DNA from 2 places in the Microbacterium sp. Leaf179 genome. Region 1 is predicted to be linked to the other one. Evidence: predicted binding sites of a transcription regulator. Region 1 holds the regulator's gene; the other holds the start of a gene.

Region 1 (6,713 bases):
CGCGATGCCCGCGACGAGGCCGATGCCCAGAACCGCGCTCGCGGTGCCCACGAGACCGGACGACAGCTGCCGCACCACGGCGTCGATCCCCGCGGCGTCGAGGCCCCGGAGAACGGCGGTGAGGTGCGCCTGCGCCGCGCCCACGGCGACCGCCACGAGCACCGCGGCCGAGCCGACGGCGACCGCGATGGCGGCGCCGATCAGTGCGCGTCGCCGGCGGGGAGCGATGACGACCCCGCCGATCAGGAGCACGCCCACGAGCAGGGGTGCCGCCACTCCCGCCGTGGTGGTGGCGGCGTACGCCGACCGCACGGCCTGCAGCGTCGTTCCGTCGCTCAGGACCACGACCCGGTCGATCGGGGGGACGAGGGCGGCCACGGGCGAGCCCTGCAGGTCCAGCTCGGCGACGATCGCCGAGACCACCCCGCCGATCTGCACTCCCAGGCCGTCCGGAGTCTGCACGATGATGCCGCCACCGTCGGAGGTGGCTCCGAAGACGAAGGCGCGGTGCGCGGTTCGCACGACCCCCGACCAGACGTCGGAGAACCGGTCGGAGTGCACCACGTCGGTCACCGCCTGCTGCGTGATCGATCGCAGCGAGTCGGCCGACGGCTGTGCCACCAGGCCGAGGACGCGCGCCGCTTCCTGCGGCACGCCGAGGGCGACGAGACCGTCGACGCCCGCGCCCGCGATCGCCGAGAAGTCGACCGACGCCGAGATGGCACTCGTCGTCTCGGCGATGACGAGGTCTTGCACGGCGGGGTCGGACGAGAGGGGCGCGAGCGTGGCGACGAAGGAGTCCTCATCGACGAGCTGCACGCGCGCCCACGAGGCGACGAGGGCCACCGGCGTGAGCAGGGCCACCACGATCAGCACCACCACGGATGCCGTGACGCGCACCACGACGGACGGCTTCGCGACGCGTTTGGTCGAGGTCGATGCGGTCGAGGGCGGGCCGGCGGTCATGGCGCCATTGTGGCGCGCCCGCCACCGCGACGCACGGTTCACACCGCGCGCAGCACCGCCACGATGCGCCCGAGCACGACGGCCTCGTCGCCGAGGATGGGCTCGAACGCGCTGTTGCGGGGGAGAAGCCAGGTGTGGCCGTCACGGCGACGGAACGTCTTCACCGTGGCCTCGCCGTCGAGCATCGCGGCCACGATCTCGCCGTTCTCCGCGTTCGCCTGCGAACGCACGACCACCCAGTCGCCGTCGCAGATCGCCGCGTCGATCATCGAGTCGCCCGAGACCTTGAGCATGAACAACTCGCCCTTGCCGACGAGCTGGCGGGGGAGGGGGAAGATCTCCTCCACGTGCTGGTCGGCGGTGATGGGCACGCCCGCCGCGATCCGGCCCACCAGGGGCACGAGGGCGGCGTCGCCCACCGCGGGGGCGGTGTCGGCGGGGTTCTCGGCGGCGGTGCCGGGAAGGTCGATCAGCACCTCCATGGCGCGGGTCTTACCCGGGTCGCGGCGCAGGTAGCCGCTGAGCTCGAGCTGGTTCAGCTGGTGCGTGACGCTCGACAGCGACTTCAGGCCGACGGCGTCGCCGATCTCGCGCATGCTCGGCGGGTAACCGTGCCGCGCGATCGATCGCTGGATGACTTCGAGGATCGCGAGCTGCTTGTCGCTGAGGTTCTTGCGCCGTCGCGTCTGCGGTCGTTCGCGCCCTGCGGCGGTCGTCGCGTCGGTCATCTGTGCTCCCCTCGCGCCGCGGGAAGGGCGGCGGAAATTCGAATGTCGGAGGTTGGTGATGAGGTCTCCGTGTCGAAACCGTATCCGGTCGACGACACGAATGACACGGAGCCGCACGCGTGTCGCGTTCGATTCGTTTCCGACAACCGGTGTGTTGACACCGTCGCAGTATCGAAGATAGATTCGGAATACAGATTCGCACACCGCCCTCCCGGCCGAGGGCGGGGTGCGAATCTCTCCCCACCAAGGAGCACACCATGAGCAGCATCACCTCCACCGCCTCGACGACCCGCCTGCGTATCACCGCCCGCGGGCGCCGTGTCGTCGCCTTCGTCGTCGCCCTCCCGCTCGCCGTCGCCCTCGGCGTCGCCGCCGTCGGTGGGGGAGCAGCACTCGCCTCGGGCGACGCCGGCGCACCGGCTGGTTCGTTCACGGAGATCACGGTCATGAGCGGCGAGACCCTGTGGTCGATCGCCGAAGACATCGCCCCCGCGGCCGATCCGCGCGACGTCGTCGCCGAGATCACGCGTCTGAACGCCCTCCAGGGCGGCTCGCTCGCGGCCGGTCAGCGCATCGCGATCCCCACCGAGTACATCCAGGCCGGCTGACCTCCGCGGGTGCGCGATGAGCCGCTCCTCGGCACGCCGCCTACGATGGGTGGGGTGACCGTACGCCTCGACGACCTGCCTCTTCGCGACGATCTGCGGGGGATGACCCCCTACGGAGCCCCGCAGGCCGCCCTGCCCGTGGCTCTCAACGTGAATGAGAACACGCATCCGGTTCCGCCCGAGGTGGCCGATGACATCCTCGACGCCGTGGCTCGGGCCCTGCGCGACGTCAACCGGTATCCCGACCGCGAGTTCACCGCGCTCCGAGAGAGCTTCGCCGCATACCTCGGTCACGGCCTGACGCGAGAGCAGATCTGGGCGGCCAACGGCTCCAACGAGGTGCTCCAGCACATCCTGCAGGCCTTCGGTGGACCGGGCCGGACGGCCATGGGCTTCGCACCCACCTACTCGATGTACCCGATCCTCACCCGCGCGACGGGCGCGCGATGGATCGCCGGGGAACGCGCGCACGACTTCTCGCTGAGCGCCGAGGCCGCCGCGGCCCAGGTGCGTGAGCACCGCCCCGACATCGTCTTCCTCTGCGCGCCGAACAACCCCACGGGTACCCCGCTGCGTCTCGATGTGATCGAGGCCGTATACGCCGAGACCGACGGCATCGTGATCGTCGACGAGGCCTACCAGGAGTTCGCTCCGCGTGACGAGCCCTCGGCCGTGTCGCTGCTGCCCGGTCGCCCGCGTCTGGTGGTGTCGCGCACCATGAGCAAGGCCTTCGCCTTCGCCGGCGCACGCGTGGGGTACCTGGCCGCCGATCCTGCTCTGGTCGACGCGCTGCGACTCGTCCGACTTCCGTACCACCTGAGCGCGCTCACGCAGGCCGCCGCGACGGCGGCCCTCGTGCACGCCGAAACGATGCTGTCGATGGTCGACGAGATCGTCGCGCAGCGCGACCGCATCTCGGCCACCGTGGCCGCCCTCGGGTACACCGCCCACGAGTCGTGGACGAACTTCGTGCTCTTCGGCGGCGTCGACGACCCCGCCGCCACGTGGAAGGCGCTGTACGACCGCGGTGTGCTCATCCGCGACGTCGGCATCGCGCACCACCTGCGTGTCACGGCCGGTACCGACGACGAGACCACCGCGTTCCTCGACGCCCTCGCCTCGGTAGGATCGCGGTCATGACCGGCCCCGCCACGCCCCGTACCGCCTCGATCACGCGCGAGACGAGCGAGTCGCGCATCGAACTCGAACTCGACCTCGACGGTCGCGGGGTCAGCGACATCCAGACCACGGTGCCGTTCTTCGACCACATGCTCACGGCCTTCGCCAAGCACTCGCTGACCGATCTGCGGGTGCGCGCTACGGGCGACACCCACATCGACGCCCACCACACGGTCGAGGACACCGCGATCGTGCTCGGCCAGGCGATTCGTCAGGCCCTGGGCGACAAGTCGGGGATCGCCCGCTACGGCGATGCGCTCGTTCCCCTCGACGAGGCGCTGGCCCAGGCGGTCGTCGATATCAGCGGTCGCCCGTACCTCGTGCACACCGGTGAGCCCGTGGGCTTCGAGCACCACCTCATCGGCGGACACTTCACCGGTTCGCTCGTGCGTCACACGTTCGAGGCCATCTCGATCCACGGCGGCCTCACGGTGCACGTGCGCGTTCTGGGTGGGCGCGACCCGCACCACATCGCCGAGGCCGAGTACAAGGCGTTCGCGCGTGCCTTCCGTCAGGCCAAGGCGCTCGACCCGCTGGTCGACGGCATCCCCAGCACCAAGGGTGCGTTGTGACGCGCAAGCCCGTCGTCGCGGTCCTCGATTACGGTTCCGGCAACGTCCACTCGGCCGTCAAGGCGCTCATCGAAGCCGGTGCCGATGCGCGACTGACCTCCGACCGCGCGCTGCTCCTCGACGCCGACGGGCTCCTCGTGCCCGGTGTGGGTGCGTACAGCGCGGTCATGGGCGCCCTGAACGCCAGCCGCGGGGGAGAGATCATCGACCGGCGGCTCGCCGGGGGTCGCCCGGTGCTCGGTATCTGCGTCGGCATGCAGGTGATGTTCGAGCGGGGTGTCGAGCGCGGTGCCGACACCCCCGGGCTCGGTGAGTGGCCGGGCACGGTGGGCGAGCTCGAAGCGCCCGTACTGCCGCACATGGGCTGGAACACCGTGGCGTCCGGAGACGGGTCGCGCCTGTTCCAGGGCATCGAGAAGGAGCGCTTCTACTTCGTGCACTCGTATGCGGCGCAGCAGTGGTCGCTCGAGGTCACGCCGCCGTTCCCGGAGCCCGTACTGACGTGGTGCACGTATGGCGCACCGTTTCTCGCGGCGGTCGAGAACGGTCCGCTGTCGGCGACGCAGTTCCACCCCGAGAAGTCGGGCGAAGCCGGCATCCGGCTCCTGGCCAATTGGATCGACGGGCTGCGCACGACTACTGTGTGACCTCGTGCCCAGGCTCGGCGAAGTGCGCTGACGGGTGCGAGGAGCCATGAACGATTTCGCGTCGACGCCCGAACTTGTCCTGCTTCCCGCGGTCGATGTGGCCGACGGCAAAGCCGTCCGCCTGACCCAGGGTGAGGCCGGCACCGAGACCAGCTACGGCGACCCCGTCGACGCCGCCGCGGACTTCGCACGCCAGGGCGCGCAGTGGATCCACCTCGTCGACCTCGACGCCGCCTTCGGTCGCGGCAACAACGCCGCGGTGATGCGCAAGGTCATCAAGCAGGTCAAGGGCGTGCAGGTCGAGCTGTCGGGCGGCATCCGCGACGACCGCTCCCTCGAGGCCGCCCTCGAGAGCGGCGCGAGCCGCATCAACCTCGGCACGGCCGCGCTCGAGAACCCCGAGTGGGCCGCCGATGTCATCAATCGTTACGGCGAGGCGATCGCCGTCGGCCTCGACGTGCGCGGCACCACGCTCGCCGCGCGCGGCTGGACCCGCGACGGCGGCGACCTGTGGACCGTCCTCGACCGGCTCGAAGACGCCGGCTGCAGCCGCTACGTCGTCACCGACGTCACCAAAGACGGCACGCTCCGCGGCCCGAACATCGAACTGCTGCGCGAGATGACGCAGCGCACCCCGAAGCCGATCGTGGCGTCGGGCGGGGTGTCGAGCCTCGACGACATCGCGGCGCTGCGCGACCTGGTACCGCTCGGCGTCGAAGGCGCGATCGTGGGCAAGGCACTGTACGCGGGGCAGTTCACGCTCGCTGAGGCACTGGATGTCGCCGGACACTGACGGTCCGCACGGCCATGGCGCGCACGGGCACGACCAGCGTGCGCACGCTCCGCACACGGACGCCCTCCATTCGGATGCCGCGAACGCGGATTCCGCCGGCGTCCCGTGGGAGGGACGCAGCTTCCAGTCCAACCCGCACTCGGGTGACGACGGTTCTGCCGACCCCGCCCTACTCGCGGCTCTTCTGGCGTTCCGCGCCGGTGAGGGAGACGCGCGTGCGGTGGTCGACGCCTACAGCGAGGCGCGCCTGCTGATCCCGCTCGTCGCCGAGAAGGGCGACCACGGCATCGGCGCGCACGGCCTCGAGGTCGACAAGACGCAGGAGCTGTCGATCGTGACGGTCGCCGCTCCCGACGGCCGCAAGGTCCTGCCGGTGTTCACGTCGGTGACGGCGCTGCAGACCTGGGACGCACTGGCCCGACCGGTTCCCGCCGACGGGCGTCGCACGGCCCTGGCCGCAGCCTCCGAGGACACCGAGCTCATCGTCGTCGATCCGGGCTCGGAGACGGAGTTCGTCATCCGCCGCCCCGCCGTCTGGGCGATCGCACAGGGCGAGGCGTGGGAGCCCGCGCACACGTCGCCCACGATCTTCACCGGCCTGCAGGAGAGCATCTCGGGCGAGCTGGCCGTTCTCGACCTGGCCGTCGAGGCGGGAGACCCGACCGGACGCCTTCGCGGTCCCGAGCTGGTGGTGCATCTGCAGCTGATGTCGGGTCTCGCGCAGGAGGAACTGGATGCCGTGCTCGCCCGCGTCGCCCGCCGCTGGGCCGCCGACGACCGCATCGCCGTGCTCGTCGATTCCCTGACGGTCAAGCTGCACCGCAGCACCGAGGCCTGAGTCGCGCGTTCTTCCGGGAGCCCGCCTGCCGGGAGTGGGCGGCGTCGTCCATCGGGGGAGGGGCCCACTGCCCCCTACCCCTACGGGTGTCACGGTGCAGTCGGCCTGCGGCAAAGAGCGCAGGGATGCCATCCTCCCGGGCAATCGGGGGCAGGCCCCACCTCATACCCCTACGGGTGTCACGGAGGAGTCGGCCTGCGGTGGCAGAGGGCGGAGGAATGGCCCCTCCCCGGGGCAATCGGGGTAGGGGCCCTGCTCTTGCCCCGGGGAGGGGCCATTCCGGAGCCCGGTACCCCCCCCAGAACGAACGACCTACGTGACGGGCCCCGTCCACTTCTCGCCCGGCCCCTTACCGATGGGGTCGGGGATCACCGACGCCTCG
Region 2 (6,713 bases), 900 kb from region 1:
GACGTAGCGGGTGATGAAGCCGTACTCCCACGCGTGATCGCGCACCCACGCGCCCTGGGGCGAGGCGGCGACGTCGTCGAGCGTCGCGCACGAGCCGTTGCACGGCACGATGTCGACGGCCAGGCCCGACTGGTGCTCGCTGTACCCGGCGCGGGCGCTCTCGCGGTCGGCGGCTTCGACCCCGCCCACGGCCACGCGGCCCGCGTACGTCGACTGCTGCGTGCTGTACGAGCGGAAAGCGCTCAGGTAGCCGATCTCGCCGGCACCGGCGTCGGAGGCCGCACGCACGAGCTGGGTCAGCGCCCCCGCCGCGGGTGCGCGCAGCGCCGACTCCTCGAGCGCGCGCACACTGTCGGGCATCACGAGGTCGCCCGGGCGGTAGTCGACCGGATCGTACGCGCGCTGCTTGTTGACGACCATCCACTCGCGGTTCGGGTCCGACAGCGACACGCAGGGCGCGATCCCGGATGCCACCGCTGCGCGGAAGGCGCTCCCGCCCCCGGCGGCCGCGATCGCGCCGGCGTCGTCACCCGTGGCCAGGGCCGAGGTGAACGCCGCGTCGTCGCAGGGCGTCGAGGTGGCGGCGACGGCGGCCTGCTGTACGACCGGCAGACCCTCGTCGGGCACCGTGGGAGGCCCGGCGACGACGGAAGCGACGGGCGGAGCGTCGGTGTCGGCCGCGGCGCCACCGGGGGATCCCGCGGTCGCCGCACCGATCGCGAGGGCGAGGGCGGCCACCAGAGTGACGGCCCCGCCCACGGCGACAAGGCGACGGCGGCGGAGGACCGGGATCGAGGCCGTCGTCGGCGCAGCGGTCGCGGCCTCGCGCAGCCGGCGTCGGGTGGCGAGGGCCGCCGTGTCGGTGGCGGGCCGCTCGGCGGCGGGGATCGGGGGCACGGGCTCGGCCGCGGCGGGCGGGAGCGTGAGGGCCGCCGTCGCGAGTCGTTCGGCCTCCGCGCGCGCGGCGCGGCGGGGCGAGATCTCGGGATCGTGCGACATGACTCGACCCATTCTCCCCTGGACGGGGGCACGGGTCGAGTCGGCCGCGCGTTCGCGCGGTGAATGTGCGGTCGGGCAGACTCGGGCCGACGGGAACGGCGAGCAGTCAGATATCGGTCACGAGGCTCAGCTCACCGGCCGCCAGGAAGCCCAGCACGATGCTCACCGCACCCGCGACCAGCAGCAGCAGCGGGTGGGCGAACCCGATGAGGACGCGACGTGTGCGAGGGTGCTCAGCGAAGAAGTGATCGGGGATGCGGTGCCGGTCGGGGACGGCGGCCCACCCCCGCAGCCGCGCGATGTATCCCACGCAGCGCAGCACGAGCACCGCCCAGAGCATCGCGATGATCAGCGGCACTACCCCGCCGATGATCTCGAACGCCTCGAACCACGCCTGATCGGGGTTGCTGCCGGTGTCTTCGGCGAGCTGCACGGCGACCGCGGCGCCGAGCACCACCGACCCGACCCACAGCACCAGAGCCCCGAGCACGGCGAAGAAGCGCGCGAAGAAGTGTCCGAGGATCGACTCCTCGTGATCGAGGTGGGTGCGCGGCGTCTGCGAGAGCACGATGAGGGTCGCGCCGAGGCTGGGCGCTGCCGCGCTGAGCGACACGACGAGCGCGACCCACTCCGGGGCGTCCACGAGGTCGCACACCAGCAGCAGCGCCGCCATGAGTGCCAACCACGACCATCCCGACAGCGCCGGACGACGCACGACCAACGCCGGATGCCAGGGCTCCAAGCGACCGATCGACGCATGGAGCAGGTGCTGACCGCGTACTCGCGAGACCGACTCCATGGGCGCCTCCGTGTCTCGCCGGTGGTCGGCGTCGCGATCACCGTACCGCGACGACACTCGTTCGTGCAGGCGAGGTGCGCGGCGTGGCGGTTGCGAGAAAATCGAACATGTGTTCGACTATGGCGATGAGATGGCAGGGGCAGCAGCTGGGCGTCGACGACCCGTCGGCGCTCCCGGGCATGGAGCGCATCGACGGTCTCGTCCGATCGGTGACGACCCCCGAGTTCGCCGGAATGACGTTCCACGAGGTGCAGTGCAAGAGCGCCCTGAATCGCGTGCCCGGCATGTCGGCCATGCCGTTCGACTGGACCGTGAACCCGTACCGGGGCTGCACGCACGCGTGCTCGTACTGCTTCGCCCGCAAGACGCACGAGTACCTCGACCTCGACTACGGCGCCGACTTCGACTCCCAGATCGTCGTCAAGGTCAACGTCGCCGACGTGCTGCGCACGGAGGTGCGTCGGGGATCGTGGGCGCGCGAGCCCGTCATGCTCGGCACGAACACCGACCCCTACCAGCGCGCCGAGGGGCGATACCGCCTCATGCCCGACATCGTCGGCGCGCTCACCGACAACGGCACGCCCTTCTCGATCCTCACCAAGGGCACGCTCCTGCGCCGCGACCTCCCCCTGCTCGCCGACGCCGCCACGCAGGTGAAGGTCTCGTTGGCAATGTCGATCGCCGTCTTCGACGACACCCTGCAGAACGCGATCGAGCCGGGCACCCCCAGCGCCGACGCCCGCCTCGACACGGTCCGCGCCGCCACCGCCGCCGGCTTCCGCGTCACGGTCTTCCTCATGCCGATCCTGCCGCACCTGACCGACTCGCTCGCCGTGCTCGACGACGCCCTCGCGCGCATCCGCGCCGCCGGCGCGGCTCGCGTCGTCTACGGCGCGCTGCACCTGCGTCCGGGCGCGAAGCAGTGGTTCCTCGAATGGCTGGGGCGCGAGCAACCGCACCTGGTGTCGTCGTACCGCGGTCTCTACCCGGGCGTCTCCGCCCAAGCACCCAAGGCCTACCGCACCTGGCTCGGCGCACGCATGCGTCCCCTGCTGCGCCTGCACCGACTCGACGGGTGGGACGAAGACGACCACCCTCGCGGGCGACCGCAGCCGGGCCTCGCCGCCCGCGCGACGCCGACGAGCAGCCTCGGTCCGGTCCGCGGCACCGGGCCCTCGGCATCCATTCGCCCCCGCGTCGCCCCGGCCAGCGAGCCGCGGCTCTTCTGAACGCACGAGACCCCCGTCGCGGACGCGACGGGGGTCTCGATCGAGGCGGATTACGAGGTGACGTCCGCGAGCTGGCGGCCCGAGATCTCTTCGATCAGGTCGTCGCCGAGCTGCGCCGGCTCGAACGGCGCCTGGATCTCGGCGCGGTCGAGCAGCTCGGTCATGCGGCGCTGACGCTGCCGCGTGATGAGCGTCACCACGGTGCCGCTGCGACCGGCGCGGCCGGTGCGGCCCGAACGGTGCAGGTACGTCTTGTACTCGTCGGGGGCGTCGGCCTGGATCACCAGGTCGATGTCGTCGACGTGGATGCCGCGGGCGGCGACGTCGGTGGCGACGAGCACGTTGACGCGACCCGAGGTGAGCTTCTCGAGGTTGCGCGTGCGCTTCTGCTGGTTGAGGTCACCGTGCAGCGCGACCGCGGCGATACCGGCGTCGTCGAACTGCGCGGCGAGCGTCTCGGCGTATGCGCGGGTACGGGCGAAGACGAGGGTCTTGCCCGGGCGGTCGACGAGCGAACCGAGGATCTCGGCCTTGTCGCGGTGGTCGATCACGAGCACGCGGTGCTCGATGGTGCCCGAGTCCTGGTCCTCACCGGCGACCTCGTACACGGCCGGGTCGACGAGGAACTCGTCGACGAGGGCGGCGACCTCACGGTCGAGCGTGGCCGAGAACAGCAGCTTCTGGCTGCCCTTCGCGGTGGCGCGCAGGATGCGCTGCACCGGCTCGAGGAAACCGAGCTCGCACATGTGGTCGCCCTCGTCCAGCACGGCCACCTGCACCTGCGACAGGTCGAGCTTGCCCTGGTTGAGCAGGTCTTCGATGCGGCCGGGGGTGCCGATGATGATGTCGACGCCCTTCTTCAGCGCACCCACCTGGCGGGCCTGGGGCACGCCGCCGTAGATCTGCGTGGTGAACAGGCCGACGCTGCGGGCGATGACCTGCACCGTGCGGTCGATCTGCAGGGCCAGCTCGCGCGTGGGGGCGAGGATGAGGGCCTTGGGCGCGCGAGCGAACTGACGCTTCTCGCCCGCCTGCGAACGCAGGACGCTCTCGACCATGGGGGCACCGAACGCGATGGTCTTGCCCGAGCCGGTGCGACCGCGCGCGAGCACGTCACGACCGTCGAGGATGGGCTTCACCGTCGCCGCCTGGATGGGGAACGGCGTGGCCGCGCCGAGGCTGGCGAGGGCACGGACGATGTTGTCGCCGAAGCCGAGCTCGGCGAAGCCGACACCGGTCTCGGTCGCGACGTCCACGGCCTGCGCCTGCAGGCGCTCGTGCACGACGTCGACGCGCTGCTCGTGCTCGGCCGAGCGCTTCGGGGTGGCGTTCCAGTCCGCGCGGTTCGGGCCGTCGGTGCGGCGCGGACGCTCGTCGCGGGCGGGGCGGTCACCGAACGAACGGGTCGGGCGCTCGTCGAACGAACGAGCCGGACGCTCGTTCCGGTCGAACGACCGGGCGGGGCGGTCGTCGGTCGAACGGGCGGGGCGGTCGTTGCGGTCGAACGAGCGCGCGGGGCGGTCGTTACGGTCGAACGAACGGGCCGGACGATCGCTGCGATCGAACGAACGAGCCGGACGATCAGTGCGGTCGAACGAGCGTGCGGGACGGTCGCTGCGGTCGAACGAACGAGCGGGACGGTCGTCCGACGAACGGGCCGGGCGCTCGTCGCGGCGGTCGAACGACCGGGCGGGACGCTCGCCGGCATCGCGGCGGGGACGCTCGTCGCGGGCGGGACGGTCCGAGAAGTCGCGGCGGGGACGCTCGTCGAACGAACGGGCCGGACGATCGCCGAAGTCACGACGCGGGCGGTCGTCGAACGAACGGGCGGGGCGGTCGTCGCGGGCCGGACGGTCACCGAAGTCACGGCGGGGACGCTCGTCGAACGAACGGGCGGGGCGGTCGCCGAAATCACGACGCGGGCGCTCGTCTCGGAACGACGGGCGACCGTCGCCGGTGGCGCGGCGACTGTCGCGGTCGACGCGATCCACGCGGGGGGCGCGGTCGTCGCGAGCGGGGCGACCGGAGCGGTCGTCGAACGAGCGGGCCGGGCGGTCGCCGAAGTCGCGGCGGGGGCGGTCGTCGAACGAACGCGCGGGGCGATCGTCGAACGAACGCGCCGGGCGGTCGGTGCGGCCGGAGCGGTCATCGCGGGCGGAGCTGCGGATGCCGCGCGACTCGTCGCGACCGACGCGGTCCTGTGCGCTCCAGCGACGCTTGTCGGGGGCGGCCTCGGCCTCGGGACGGTAACCGCGGTGGCTCGGGCTCTTGCTGCCGGGCTTCGCGGACGCGGCGCCCTCGGGGCGGCGCTTGCGGTCCTGGAACGAGGTCTGCGCACCATAGCGCGGCTCGAAGTTCTTGGCGGGGCGGCCGCCGGCGGGCTTCTTGTTCTTGGGCATGACGATGTCCTTCTGGGTTCTGTTTCGCGCGAGACAGCGGCACCGCGCGCAGCGGTGCGAAACCCGGACATCCGTCGGCCGGGGGCCATTCACTAGTGATGGGAGGACGCGATCGCGTGCTCTCCATCGGCCCCTTGGACTACAAACCCATCCGCGCATCACGCGCGGTGTCCAGAGCCGACTCACCGACGTTACCGGTCGCGGCTGGGAATGGCATCCATGTCCCATCCGTGCAGGTTCGCGGCCCGTCGATCGCACCAAGTGGGACACCCCCTCCCCCACCCGCGCTCATGTCCCCCTTCGTGCGGGTTCGACGCCTCAGAACCGCACGAAGGGGGACATGCCTCCCCCGACGTCGGTGCACGCCCGGCGTGGACGAAGATGGACCCATGGCAGACACCGACGCCCACCCCATCACGGTGGCGATCGAGCGGCGCATCGACCCGACGCGCACCGCCGAAGCGACCTCCTGGATGCAGGCCGGCACCGACCTCGCGACCGCGTTCCCCGGCTTCCTCGGCTCGGGCTGGGTGCGCGCGGGCGAAGACAGCGACCTCTGGTACATGCTCTACCGGTTCCGCGACATCACGACGCTCGAGCAGTGGGACACCTCGACGCAGCGTCAATGGTGGCTCGATTCGGGGCGCCCGTTCGCCCGCGAGGAGCGCGTGGAGCGACGCACCGGGATCGAGGGGTGGTTCGACGCCCCGTTCGGCTCGATCATGGAGGCGACGACGGATGCCGGGACCCAACCGGTGCAGCAGCCGGTCCCGTCCGCTCCCCCGCGGTGGAAGCAGGCGGTGACGATCTGGGTCGGGTTCTTCCCCACCAACCTGCTGGCCTCTTGGCTGCTGGGCTTCGTGCCCGGTTTCACCGAGGTTCCCCTGGTGCTGCGCGTGCTCGCGACCACCGTCATGCTCACGCCCGTCATGACCTACGCGGTGCTCCCGTGGGTCACCCGCCTGCTGCGCCCCTGGCTGCAGCGCCCGCCCCGCCCGAGAAAGGCCTCGTCATGACCGCCGACCCCACCGGACACCGCTTCCCCCTGCGCACCGACCACGCGTCCGCCGAGATCGCCCAGGTGGGCGCGGCGCTGCGAGCGCTCACGGTCGACGGCGTCGACCTGGTTCCGCGTTACGCCGACGACGCACCCACGCCCGCGGCATCCGGCGTCGTGCTGGTCCCCTGGCCGAACCGCATCCGCGACGGCAGGTACACCTTCGACGGGGTCGAGCGGCAGCTCGCCATCAGTGAGCCCGCCCTCGGCAACGCCAGCCACGGGTTGTT

Evidence for each region. Region 1 encodes LexA, which represses DNA repair genes until DNA is damaged. Its sites were predicted from a motif close to TCGAACANNTGTTCGA; they were not measured.
Region 2: ASF96_RS02435 (Rv2578c family radical SAM protein) is a predicted target of LexA. The motif match lies at 1,900-1,915, and genes of this name have one in related genera.

The regions. Positions count from the first base shown of each region.
Region 1 is NZ_LMPH01000001.1:1,419,552-1,426,264, forward strand. Features, by position in the region: gene ASF96_RS06485 (hypothetical protein) at 1-966, opposite strand, end outside; gene lexA (transcriptional repressor LexA) at 1,005-1,694, opposite strand; gene ASF96_RS06495 (LysM peptidoglycan-binding domain-containing protein) at 1,952-2,302, shown strand; gene ASF96_RS06500 (histidinol-phosphate transaminase) at 2,348-3,442, shown strand; gene hisB (imidazoleglycerol-phosphate dehydratase HisB) at 3,439-4,053, shown strand; gene hisH (imidazole glycerol phosphate synthase subunit HisH) at 4,050-4,700, shown strand; gene priA (bifunctional 1-(5-phosphoribosyl)-5-((5-phosphoribosylamino)methylideneamino)imidazole-4-carboxamide isomerase/phosphoribosylanthranilate isomerase PriA) at 4,747-5,493, shown strand; gene ASF96_RS06520 (SseB family protein) at 5,477-6,331, shown strand; gene ASF96_RS06525 (DUF1844 domain-containing protein) at 6,644-6,713, opposite strand, start outside.
Region 2 is NZ_LMPH01000001.1:523,736-530,448, reverse strand. Features, by position in the region: gene ASF96_RS02445 (M15 family metallopeptidase) at 1-999, opposite strand, end outside; gene ASF96_RS02440 (hypothetical protein) at 1,106-1,798, opposite strand; gene ASF96_RS02435 (Rv2578c family radical SAM protein) at 1,924-3,027, shown strand; gene ASF96_RS02430 (DEAD/DEAH box helicase) at 3,078-5,426, opposite strand; gene ASF96_RS02425 (antibiotic biosynthesis monooxygenase) at 5,816-6,442, shown strand; gene ASF96_RS02420 (aldose 1-epimerase family protein) at 6,439-6,713, shown strand, end outside.